Regions from separate parts of the Streptomyces sp. NPDC059142 genome, predicted to be linked through region 2. Evidence: riboswitches for the same ligand, from Rfam matches in the RefSeq annotation. Region 2 holds a riboswitch; the other holds the start of a gene.
The links. Region 2 has a riboswitch for glycine ahead of gcvT (glycine cleavage system aminomethyltransferase GcvT). Riboswitches for the same ligand answer to the same signal wherever they lie in the genome.
Positions count from the first base shown of each region.

Region 1 (5,611 bases), on a different contig from region 2:
CCACCGCCCGCGAGGCCGTGCGACCGCCACCGGAAGAACAGGGGCCGGCCGGAGACACACTCCGCACCGGCCCCGACGCATGTCCCCGCACGTTCCGTACGCCGAGGACGGCCGCGGGCGGCCGCGTACGGCCACCCACGGAACGTACGCCCCGTACGTCAGTTGTCGTACGCGTCCACCGGCGGGCACGAGCAGACCAGGTTACGGTCGCCGAACGCGCCGTCGATACGGCGGACAGGCGGCCAGTACTTGTCCGCCGCCGACACACCGGCCGGGAAGACCGCCTCGGCGCGGCTGTACGCGTGCTCCCACTCCCCGCCCAGCGCGGCGGCCGTGTGCGGCGCGTGGCACAGCGGGTTGTCGTCCGCGGGCCACTCGCCCGACGCGACCCGCTCGATCTCCCCACGGATCGCGATCATCGCCTCGCAGAAGCGGTCGATCTCGTTCAGATCCTCGCTCTCGGTGGGCTCGATCATCAGCGTGCCCGCCACGGGGAACGACATCGTCGGCGCGTGGAAGCCGTAGTCGATCAGACGCTTCGCGATGTCGTCGACGCTGACACCGGTGGCCTTGGAGAGCGGCCGCAGATCCACGATGCACTCGTGCGCCACCAGCCCGTGGGGACCGGTGTAGAGCACGGGGAAGTGCGGCTCCAGGCGCTTGGCGATGTAGTTGGCGGCGAGCACGGCGACCTGCGTCGCGCGCTTGAGCCCCTCGCCGCCCATCAGCCGGACGTACGCCCAGGAGATCGGGAGTATGCCCGCCGAACCCCACGGCGCCGCCGAGATGGGCCCGACGCCCGTCTCGGGCCCGGCGGCCGGCTGGAGCGGGTGGTTGGGCAGGTACGGGGCGAGGTGCGCCCGTACGCCGACGGGGCCGACGCCGGGGCCGCCGCCGCCGTGCGGGATGCAGAAGGTCTTGTGCAGGTTGAGGTGCGAGACGTCGGAGCCGAACCGGCCCGGCTTCGCCAGCCCGACCAGCGCGTTCAGGTTGGCGCCGTCGACGTACACCTGACCGCCCGCGTCGTGCACCGCGGCGCAGATGTCGCCGATGTGCTCCTCGAACACCCCGTGCGTGGACGGGTAGGTGACCATCAGGACGGACAGCTCCGCACCGTACTGCTCGATCTTGGCGTGCAGGTCCTCGACGTCGACGTCGCCGTCCTCGCGGGTCTTCACGACGACGACCCGCATCCCGGCCATGACCGCGCTCGCCGCGTTCGTGCCGTGCGCGGAGGACGGGATGAGGCAGACGGTGCGCCCGGTCTCGCCGTTGGCCCGGTGGTAGGCCCGTACGGCGAGCAGCCCGGCCAGCTCGCCCTGCGATCCGGCGTTGGGCTGGAGGGAGACCGCGTCGTACCCGGTGACCTCGGCGAGCCGCTCCTCCAGCTCACGGATGAGCGTCAGATAGCCCTGCGCCTGCTCGGCCGGCGCGAAGGGGTGCAGCGCGCCGAACTCGGGCCAGGTGACCGGCTCCATCTCGGTGGTCGCGTTCAGCTTCATCGTGCAGGAGCCGAGCGGGATCATGCCGCGGTCCAGCGCGTAGTCACGGTCGGCCAGGCGGCGCAGGTAGCGCAGCATCGCGGTCTCGGAGCGGTGCTCGTGGAAGACCGGGTGCGTCAGGAAGTCGCCGGTGCGCAGCAGCGCGCCGGGCAGCGCGTCCTCGGTGGCGGCGTCCAGCGCGTCGACGTCGCCCCGGACACCGAACGCCGTCCACACGGCGGCGAGCTGTGCGCGGCCGGTGGTCTCGTCGCAGGCCATGGAGACCTGGTCGGCGTCGACCTGGCGGAGGTTGACCCCGCCCTCGCGGGCGGCGGCGACGATCTCGGCGGCCCGGCCCGGGACGCGCACGGTGAGGGTGTCGAAGTAGCCGCCGTGCACGGTCTCGACGCCCCCGGCGCGCAGCCCCGCGGCGAGCACCGCCGCGTACCGGTGGGTGCGCAGCGCGATGGAGCGCAGCCCGTCGGGGCCGTGGTAGACCGCGTACATCCCGGCCATGACGGCGAGGAGGACCTGAGCGGTGCAGATGTTGCTGGTGGCCTTCTCGCGGCGGATGTGCTGCTCGCGGGTCTGGAGCGCGAGCCGGTACGCCTTGTGGCCGTCGGCGTCGACGGAGACCCCGACGAGGCGCCCGGGGAGGCTGCGCGCGAACTTCTCCCGCACGGCCATGTAGCCGGCGTGCGGTCCGCCGAAGCCCATGGGGACGCCGAAGCGCTGGGTCGTGCCGACGGCGATGTCGGCGCCCAGCTCACCGGGCGGGGTGAGGAGCGTCAGCGCGAGCAGATCGGCGGCGACGGTGACGACCGCGCCCAGCTCGTGCGCCCGCTCGATCACGGGCCGGAGGTCCCGTACGGCCCCGGAGGCGCCCGGGTACGGGAGCAGCACCCCGAAGACGCCGCGCTCGGCGGCCTCGGCGGGGATGCCCTCGGCGAGGTCGGCGACGACGACCTCGACACCGGTCGGTTCGGCGCGGGTGCGGATCACGGCGATGGTCTGGGGCAGGGTGTCGGCGTCGACCAGGAAGACCCCGCCCTTGACCTTGCCGACGCGCCGGGAGAGCGCCATGGCCTCCGCGGCGGCCGTGGACTCGTCCAGCAGCGAGGCGCCGGAGGTCGGCAGTCCGGTCAGCTCGGCGACGACAGTCTGGAAGTTGAGCAGCGCCTCCAGCCGCCCCTGGGAGATCTCGGGCTGGTAGGGCGTGTACGCGGTGTACCAGGCCGGGTTCTCCATCACGTTGCGCAGGATCACCGGCGGGGTGAAGGTGCCGTAGTAGCCCAGCCCGATCATCGGCGCGAGCACCTGGTTGCGGTCGGCGAGCGCACGCAGCTCGGCCAGGACCTCGGCCTCGGTACGGGCGTCGGGGAGGTTCAGCGCCTCCGCGCTCTTGATCGCGTCGGGCACCGCGGCGGCGGTCAGCTCGTCGAGCGAGCCGTAGCCGACCTGCGCGAGCATCTTCGCCTGCGCCCCCGCGTCGGGGCCGATATGACGCTGTTCGAAGGGGATGCCGCGCTCCAGGCGGGCGAGCGGGGTGCGGTGGGCGTTCATATGCGGAGGCCTCCTGGTCTGCCACGACCTGCGGGGGCACCTAGACGCGGGTGCCCGGAACGGCCTCCCCCTCTGTCATCTCGACCTGAGAGCTTCACCGGTCCGCCGTAAGGCGGTCCGGCTTTCACCGTCGGTGAGAGCGGCTGCCGTAGGGTCCGGCGTCCGCCCTGCTTTCCAGAGTGACCTCGTCCGCGCGGTACGGGGGCCTGAGAGATTCCGGGGAGGATTTGCTCCTTCGGCGCCTCCGGTGGGCTCACCGGAGGACTCTCCCGCACGGGGTCAGCAGCCGCTTGCCAGCCTACCAGCGGGATCTTCCGGGCGACTTTCGAGTGGCCGTCGCCCGGTTTCTGCACTTTTGTAGGGGTGACGAGCAGTCGCGACCCGCTGGAGGGACCGTGGAGACCGATATCGATCCGCGCAGCCTGATAGGACGCAAGGCGTTCGACCGTGAGGGGCGCAAGCTCGGCACGGTCGACGAGGTCTATCTCGACGACGCCACCGGCATCCCCGAATGGGCCGCCGTCCGCACCGGGCTCTTCAGCCGTGACGCGTTCGTCCCCCTCGCCCCCAGCACCCTGGTGGCGGAGGGGCTGCGGGTGCCGTTCGAGCGAGCCCTGATCAAGGACGCCCCCGATTTCGGTGTCGGCCGCCATCTCTCCCCCGAGCAGGAGCTCCAGCTCTACCACCACTACGGCCTCGCCCTCCCGTCCCCGGACCCGCCGGAGGGGCCCGCGGCCCTCTCGGACCGGGACTCCGAGCGGAACTTCGGTCGGCTGGCGGGCCAGGACGACTGACGCGGCTCGTCCGTCCCGGGCACCAGGGGCAGCGGCTCGGAGAGTTCCAGATCGGGATCGTCGGCCCAGAACGTCCGCACCCACCCGGGGGTGGACCCGGGCTCCTCGAACCGTACGGTGACCCTCCGCAGCCCGCTGCCCTGCACCCAGCCGGGGCCGAACTCGGCATGGAGCACATCGTGTCCGGCCGGGAACCGGCGCTCCTCGGACGGCTCGGAAGCCCCCACCGCCCCGAACGGCCCGGTCAAGGGCGGTGCCCCCGCCCCGGCCGCCGGCGACGCCCCCTCCCGCGGTGCGTGCCCCTCCCCCGCGCCGCCCTCCGCGGCGGCGTCCCGCCCCTCCCCGTCGGCCGGACCGGCGTGCTCCGCCGCCTCCCGCTCGCGGGCGGCGGCCTGGGCGAAGAGATCCTCCTGTGTGAAGTCGGCGAGCCCCGTCACCCCCACCCCGAGCAGCCTCACGCCGCCCGTGGTGTCCACGGACTCCAGGAGGCGCCCGGCGGCCTCCCGCACCACTCCCGGGTCGTCCGTGGGGCCTCTGAGCGTCTCCGAGCGGGTCAGCGTGGAGAAGTCGTACCTGCGCACCTTGAGGACCACGGTCCGCCCGGAGTGCCCGGAGTCCCGCAGCCGCCGTACGCACCGCTCCGCGAGCCGGTCCACCTCCGTACGCACCCGAACCCGGTCGTGCAGGTCGGTGTCGAAGGTGTCCTCGACCGACACGGACTTGGCCTCACGCTCGGACACCACCGGCCGCTCGTCGTGCCCCCGCGCCATCCGGTACAGCGACGTCCCGTGCGCCCTGCCCAGCAGCCGTACCAGCTCGTCCTCGCCCGCCTCGGCGAGGTCAGAGACCGTCGTCATCCCGGCCCGGCGCAGATGCTCGCCCGTCGTGGGCCCCACCCCGGGGAGGGTCCGTACCGTCATGGGTCCCAACAGCTCGCGCTCCGTGCCGGGCTCTATCAGGACCAGCCCGTCCGGCTTGGCCTGCTCGGAGCCGATCTTCGCGAGCATCTTGGAGCCGGCGAGCCCCACCGAGCCGCTGAGCCCGGTCAGCTCCTTGATGTCCCGGCGCAGCCGCTCCCCCGCGGCGAGCGCCGAGGCCGTGTCATGGGCCGAGCCGCCCGCTTCCAGGTCCACGAACGCCTCGTCCAGGCTGAGCGGCTCCACGAGCGGCGACAGCCCGCGCAGCAGCCCCATCACCTGCTCGCTGACCGCGCGGTAGAGCGTGAAGCGCGGCACGAGGTACGCCGCGTTCGGCGCGAGGCGTCTGGCCTGGGCCATCGGCATCGCCGAGTGCACCCCGAACCGTCGCGCCTCGTACGACGCCGTCGAGACCACGCCGCGCGGGCCCAGACCGCCGACGACCACCGGTTTCCCGCGCAGACTCGGCTTCGCCGCCTGCTCTGCCGCGGCGAAGAAGGCATCCATGTCCAGGTGCAGGACGGTCGGAGCGGTTCTCACACCACTGATGCTGCCTCACGCCACTGACAATCGGCCCGGAACACAGCCGCCCACGGGGCCGGTCGGCCGGAAAGGGCCCGGTCAGACGGCCCGGTCACGGCGCCGCCGTGCCAGTTCGTCGGCGGGGTTGTTCCCGACCAGCGTCTCGCCGGTGTCGATCCGCTCCCCGTGGAGCTGGGAGAGCGCGGCCTCGACGTCCCGCCACACCACGCCCACCGCGATCCCGAAGACCCCTTGGCCACCCTGGAGCAGGCTGACCACCTCGTCGGGCGAGGAGCACTCGTGGACCGTGGCACCGTCGCTCATCAGCGTCATC
Region 1 covers NZ_JBHZDA010000125.1:8,702-14,312, reverse strand. Annotated here, with positions in the region: gene gcvP (aminomethyl-transferring glycine dehydrogenase) at 159-3,044, opposite strand; glycine riboswitch at 3,229-3,326, opposite strand; gene ACFXPK_RS29815 (PRC-barrel domain-containing protein) at 3,440-3,838, shown strand; gene ACFXPK_RS29810 (DNA polymerase IV) at 3,733-5,295, opposite strand; gene ACFXPK_RS29805 (MerR family transcriptional regulator) at 5,377-5,611, opposite strand, start outside.
Region 1: linked by a shared signal. The riboswitch ahead of gcvP (aminomethyl-transferring glycine dehydrogenase) and the one ahead of gcvT (glycine cleavage system aminomethyltransferase GcvT) in region 2 are both predicted to bind glycine.

Region 2 (5,611 bases):
TGGATGGCCGGCTCGGAGAGCCGCAGCGGCCCCGCGGGCATCCGGTCGAGGCCGGTGGCGATCCGGCGCAGGTCCAGCCACGGGATGCCGAGGCCGCCGCCGGGCGCATGCGGATTGAGCCAGATCCCCCAGCGGTCCGGGAAGAGGGCGCGGGCGATGTCGCGGCCGGAAACCACCTCATGGGCCCGGGTCCAGCCGCTGGCGGACAGCTCCTGGGCGGAGGTGACGCAGGGCGCGTAGCCGAGCCCGTCGACCTCCATGTTGCCGTACTGGGCGTCGGGCGAACCGGCCTGACCGTGCCAGAGCAGCATCCAGACGCTGTCGTCGGCGAGGGCCTGGAGCAGTGCCTCGTACGCGTCGTACCGTCCCGGCGTCACCTGGCGCAGCATGTGCTCGACCTGCCCGGCCGCCGCGGTGCCTGACGCGCTCACTCTGGGTCCCGCCCCTCTTCGATCCACCATTCGTCCCGCTCCCCGGCGCCGCGCGGTGCGCCGGCCAGGCCATCAAACCAGCTTAGGCGGCTGGCCTGACACCGACTTGACGGCGGGTGCGCGTGCCGCATAGGCGGGAGGCGCGGTACGGCCGGTTCTCCACCGCGCGAGCCCCGTGTCCTTCCACCGCGTACGCCCCGTGAACCGTCCGGTGACCGGAGCGGCGACGCGCCCGCGACTACGGGTCATACCCGCCCCGGCCGGTCGTACCCCTCCGGTCAGGTCCCGGATGGGACACGGAGTGCGGTACGGAGCCGGCGGACGGGCCCGGCACCCGGTGCGGGGCGCCGGCCGCCGCCCCGCGCTTCCGGCCCCGCGCTTCCGGCTACGGCTACGCCCGTTCGTAGAAGGGCCTGACCTTCGCCAGCATCCACTCGCCGACCGGGTCCTGGGTCAGGTCGAGCAGGAGGAGGTTGACCGGCCAGGCCACCGGGACCCGGCCGAGCGCGCGGCCGAGCGCGTCCATCGGCGCGTTGCGGTCGGCGGCCTCCCAGGAGGAGAGCTGGACGCCGATGAAGAGGACCGGGGGCTCGCCCTCGACGCTGGCGAGCGCGCGGCGGGCGGTGGCCACCGTGCCCGTCGCCCCGAACTCGGCCGCGGCGGCGGAGAGGAAGTCGACCGGGTCCTCCTTCCAGTCCGGCTGGAAGAGCCGGACGCGGCCCCCGCTGGCCGGTCCGTCGAGCGGGGTGCGCCCCACCCGGCAGAGTTCGGCGACGGCGAGCGGCGGGAGGGGTACCCCGACCGCTCCGCCGGGGTTGATCGCGATGCCGAGCTGCGGCGGCAGTCCGCGGGCGAACTCGCGGGCGGGCGCGACGGTGAACGCCATGTGGTCGCCGACGCAACTGAGGAACTGCTGGTGCGAGCTGAAGACCGGGACGTACGGTGCGCCGTCGATCTCCACCGTCGGCAGGTCGAGCGCGGGGCTGTCGGGGCCGCCGCCGTTGGGCAGCGGCACCCAGATCTCGCTGCGTCCGAGCACCTCGACCAGCCGTCCGCCCGCCGCGTCGTTGCCGAGCGAGGCGGTGAGCACCTCTTCCAGCTCGTTGCCCGGCCATGCTGTGTTCACCACTGTGTACCTCTCCACCCCGTCCGCCCAGGACCCTGCGGCAGCACCCTAACGCCGCAGGCCGCGGGGTGCGCCGCCCGCGGTGGGTCACCGGGTGGGCGGTGACCGGGGGCGGCTCCGTCAATCGGTGTGCGGCTCGGTTAAGAAGGCGATGCGCTCCAGCGCGCCCGCCGCGTCCCGGTCCAGCAGCACGGCCGAGGCGCATCCGGCGGGGAGCCGGCCCGTCTCGGCGTCCGAGAGCAGCCGGCGGACCGCGCCGCGGTGGCGTGCGAAGGCGTATCCGGAGACGCCCCGGCCGCGCTCGCGCTGGCCCTCCCTGGCGGTCTCGGGCGCCACGTCCAGCAGGAGCAGATGCAGCCGGCGCCCGCGCGTACGGGCCTCCCGGGCGAGCCAGCGCCGTACCCAGGCCTGCGTACCGCAGTCGTGCACGACCAGGCTCGCTCCGGAGCCCAGCGCGCGCCGGAGCCCCGCGTAGTGCGCCGTTCGTACGAGGGGGCGGTAGACGGCGTACGGCAGCGCGGGCGGCATCAGCCGGGCCCAGCGGTCCCGCGCGTCCTGGGAGTCGATGCCGCCGCCCTGCGCGGCCCGCCGGATCAGCGTGGACTTGCCGCTGCCGGGCAGCCCGGAGACGACGACGAGGTCACCGGCGTCGAAGACGAGACCGTCCGGGCCCCCTCCGGGCCCCAGCCCCCGCAGATCGCGCACGGCGGGCGCGACGGGGACGGTCGCGGCGGGCGCGCCCACCGCCCCGGGGCCTCTCACCGCCGGGCCGTCCCCGACCGGTCTCACGCCCTGCTGTGCGGGCACACCCGCGGTCGTGGCGCACGCGCCGGACCCCTGCGAGATCATCGCCGTCCCCCTGTCAGCTCAGTCCGTGTCAGCTCAGTCCGTCTGGCCCATGACTCTTGCCCATGGAGTGTAAAGACTTGGTAATGTCCCGCAAGCTTCTCACCCGTACCCGCGCCGCGTCCGGTCATCCGCGCGACGGCGTGGTGACCGGCCGCCCCACTCCGCGGCGGCCCGTGCGATGATGTGCCCGCCAACTGCATACCGGCCGTTTGAATCCGCGCGGGAGAGTCCCGGTCACCGTGTGCGCCGGGCGCCGAAGGAGCAAGTTCCTCCCTTGAATCTCTCAGGCCCCGTACCGCGTGGATGAGGCAGATCTGAAAAGCGGGCCGCGTCGTCGCGGCTCCACCCAAGGTGCAAGTCATGCCCTCCATACGCGGGGTCGTGATGAACCTCTCAGGTTCCGATGACAGATGGGGAGGACCGTCCTCGCCGTCATGCCCTGGGAGCCACACCGATGAGCCATGTCCCCCCGAGCAGCACCCCGCGCCGTACCGCCCTCGACGCCACGCACCGCGCGCTGGGCGCGACCATGACCGACTTCGCCGGCTGGGACATGCCGCTGCGCTACGGCAGCGAGCGGGACGAGCACACCGCCGTCCGCACCCGCGCCGGGCTCTTCGACCTCTCCCACATGGGCGAGATCACCGTCACCGGACCGGACGCCGGACGCCTCCTGGACCACGCGCTCGTCGGCAACATCGGCGCCGTGGCCACCGGCCGGGCCCGCTACACGATGATCTGCCAGGAGGACGGCGGGATCCTGGACGACCTGATCGTCTATCGCCTCGGCGACGACACGTACATGGTCGTCGCCAACGCCTCCAACGCGCAGACGGTCCTGGACGCGCTGACCGCCCGCGCGACGGGGTTCGACGCCGCCGTACGGGACGACCGCGACGCGTACGCGCTGCTCGCCGTCCAGGGTCCGGAGTCCCCCGGCATCCTGAAGGCGCTGACCGACGCCGACCTGGACGGGCTCAAGTACTACGCGGGCCTGCCCGGCACCGTCGCCGGGGTCCCCGCCCTGATCGCGCGGACCGGCTACACCGGGGAGGACGGCTTCGAGCTCTTCGTGGAGCCCCGGCACGCGGAGGAGCTGTGGAAGGCGCTCACCGAGGCAGGCGCGGGGGTCGGGCTGGTGCCCTGCGGGCTCTCCTGCCGTGACACCCTCCGGCTGGAGGCGGGCATGCCGCTGTACGGGAACGAGCTGTCCACCGCGCTCACCCCGTTCGACGCGGGTCTCGGCCGGGTCGTGAAGTTCGACAAGACCTCGAACGGCGGCGCCTTCGTCGGCCGCGCGGCGCTGGAGGCCGCCGCCGAGCGCGCCGCGTCCGCCCCGCCGCGCAAGCTGGTCGGCCTGATCGCCGAGGGCCGCCGCGTCCCGCGCTCCGGATACCCGGTGGTCGCCGGCGGCGCGGTCGTGGGCGAGGTCACATCGGGCGCCCCGTCGCCGACGCTGGGCCGGCCGATCGCCATGGCGTACGTGGACGCCGCGTACGCCGCGCCCGGTACGGCGGGGGTGGGCGTGGACATCCGCGGTTCCCACGAGCCGTACGAGGTCGTGGCGCTGCCCTTCTACCAGCGCCGGAAGTGACCCGGACGCCGTCCGGCACCCCGGCGCTCCCGCCGCCCGTCCCATCCGTCCGTCCGTCGGTCGGTCGCGCGCCCGTCCCGGCGCCGTGCCGGTGCCCTCCAGGTGCCGCCCCGGCGCCGTCTCGGTCCGCAAGACAGCCGTTCCGCACCACTCCCCCGCGTACAGGAGAATTCAGCTCATGAGCAACCCCCAGCAGCTTCGCTACAGCAAGGAGCACGAGTGGCTGACGGCCGCCGAGAACGGTGTGTCGACGGTCGGTATCACGGAGTACGCGGCCAACGCCCTCGGCGATGTCGTGTACGCCCAGCTTCCGGAGGTCGGTGAGACGGTGACCGCGGGCGAGACCTGTGGAGAGCTGGAGTCCACCAAGTCCGTCAGCGACCTGTACGCCCCGGTGACCGGCGAGGTCACCGAGACCAACCAGGACGTCGTCGACGACCCCTCACTGGTGAACTCCGCGCCCTTCGAGGGCGGCTGGCTGTTCAAGGTACGCGTCACCGAGGAGCCGAAGGACCTGCTCACCGCGGACGAATACGCAGAGTTCTCCGGAAACTGACGTGACGCAGCTCACCCGGCCGACCCCGCATCAAGACACCCCAGGGACCGTGATGTCTTCGAAGTCGCTTCTGAACGCCTCACTCCATGAGCTGGACCCCGACGTCGCCGCCGCTGTCGACGCCGAACTCCACCGTCAGCAGTCCACCCTCGAAATGATCGCCTCGGAGAACTTCGCCCCGGTCGCGGTCATGGAGGCCCAGGGCTCCGTCCTCACCAACAAGTACGCCGAGGGCTACCCGGGCCGCCGCTACTACGGCGGCTGTGAGCACGTCGACGTGGTCGAGCAGATCGCCATCGACCGGGTGAAGGCGCTCTTCGGCGCCGAGCACGCGAACGTACAGCCGCACTCGGGCGCCCAGGCGAACGCCGCCGCGATGTTCGCGCTGCTCTCGCCCGGCGACACGATCATGGGGCTGAACCTCGCGCACGGCGGGCACCTCACCCACGGCATGAAGATCAACTTCTCGGGCAAGCTCTACGACGTCGTCGCGTACCACGTCGACGGCGAGACCGGCCAGATCGACATGGCCGAGGTCGAGCGGCTCGCCAAGGAGTCCCGCCCGAAGCTGATCGTGGCCGGCTGGTCCGCGTACCCCCGTCAGCTCGACTTCGCGGCCTTCCGCCGGATCGCGGACGAGGTCGGCGCGTACCTGATGGTCGACATGGCGCACTTCGCCGGTCTGGTCGCCGCCGGGCTGCACCCCAACCCGGTGCCGCACGCCCATGTCGTCACCACCACCACGCACAAGACCCTCGGCGGTCCGCGCGGCGGCGTGATCCTCTCCACCAAGGAACTGGCGAAGAAGATCAACTCCGCGGTCTTCCCGGGCCAGCAGGGCGGCCCGCTGGAGCATGTCATCGCGGGCAAGGCGGTCTCCTTCAAGGTGGCGGCCACGGACGAGTTCAAGGAGCGCCAGCAGCGCACCCTGGACGGCGCCCGCATCCTCGCCGAGCGGCTGGTGCAGCCGGACGTGACCGAGGCGGGCGTCTCCGTCCTGTCCGGCGGTACGGACGTGCACCTGGTCCTGGTCGACCTGCGCAACTCGGAGCTGG
Region 2 covers NZ_JBHZDA010000056.1:26,323-31,933, forward strand. Annotated here, with positions in the region: gene ACFXPK_RS20595 (enhanced serine sensitivity protein SseB C-terminal domain-containing protein) at 1-431, opposite strand, end outside; gene ACFXPK_RS20600 (enhanced serine sensitivity protein SseB) at 823-1,557, opposite strand; gene ACFXPK_RS20605 (AAA family ATPase) at 1,678-2,406, opposite strand; glycine riboswitch at 2,617-2,714, shown strand; gene gcvT (glycine cleavage system aminomethyltransferase GcvT) at 2,861-4,000, shown strand; gene gcvH (glycine cleavage system protein GcvH) at 4,179-4,556, shown strand; gene glyA (serine hydroxymethyltransferase) at 4,609-5,611, shown strand, end outside.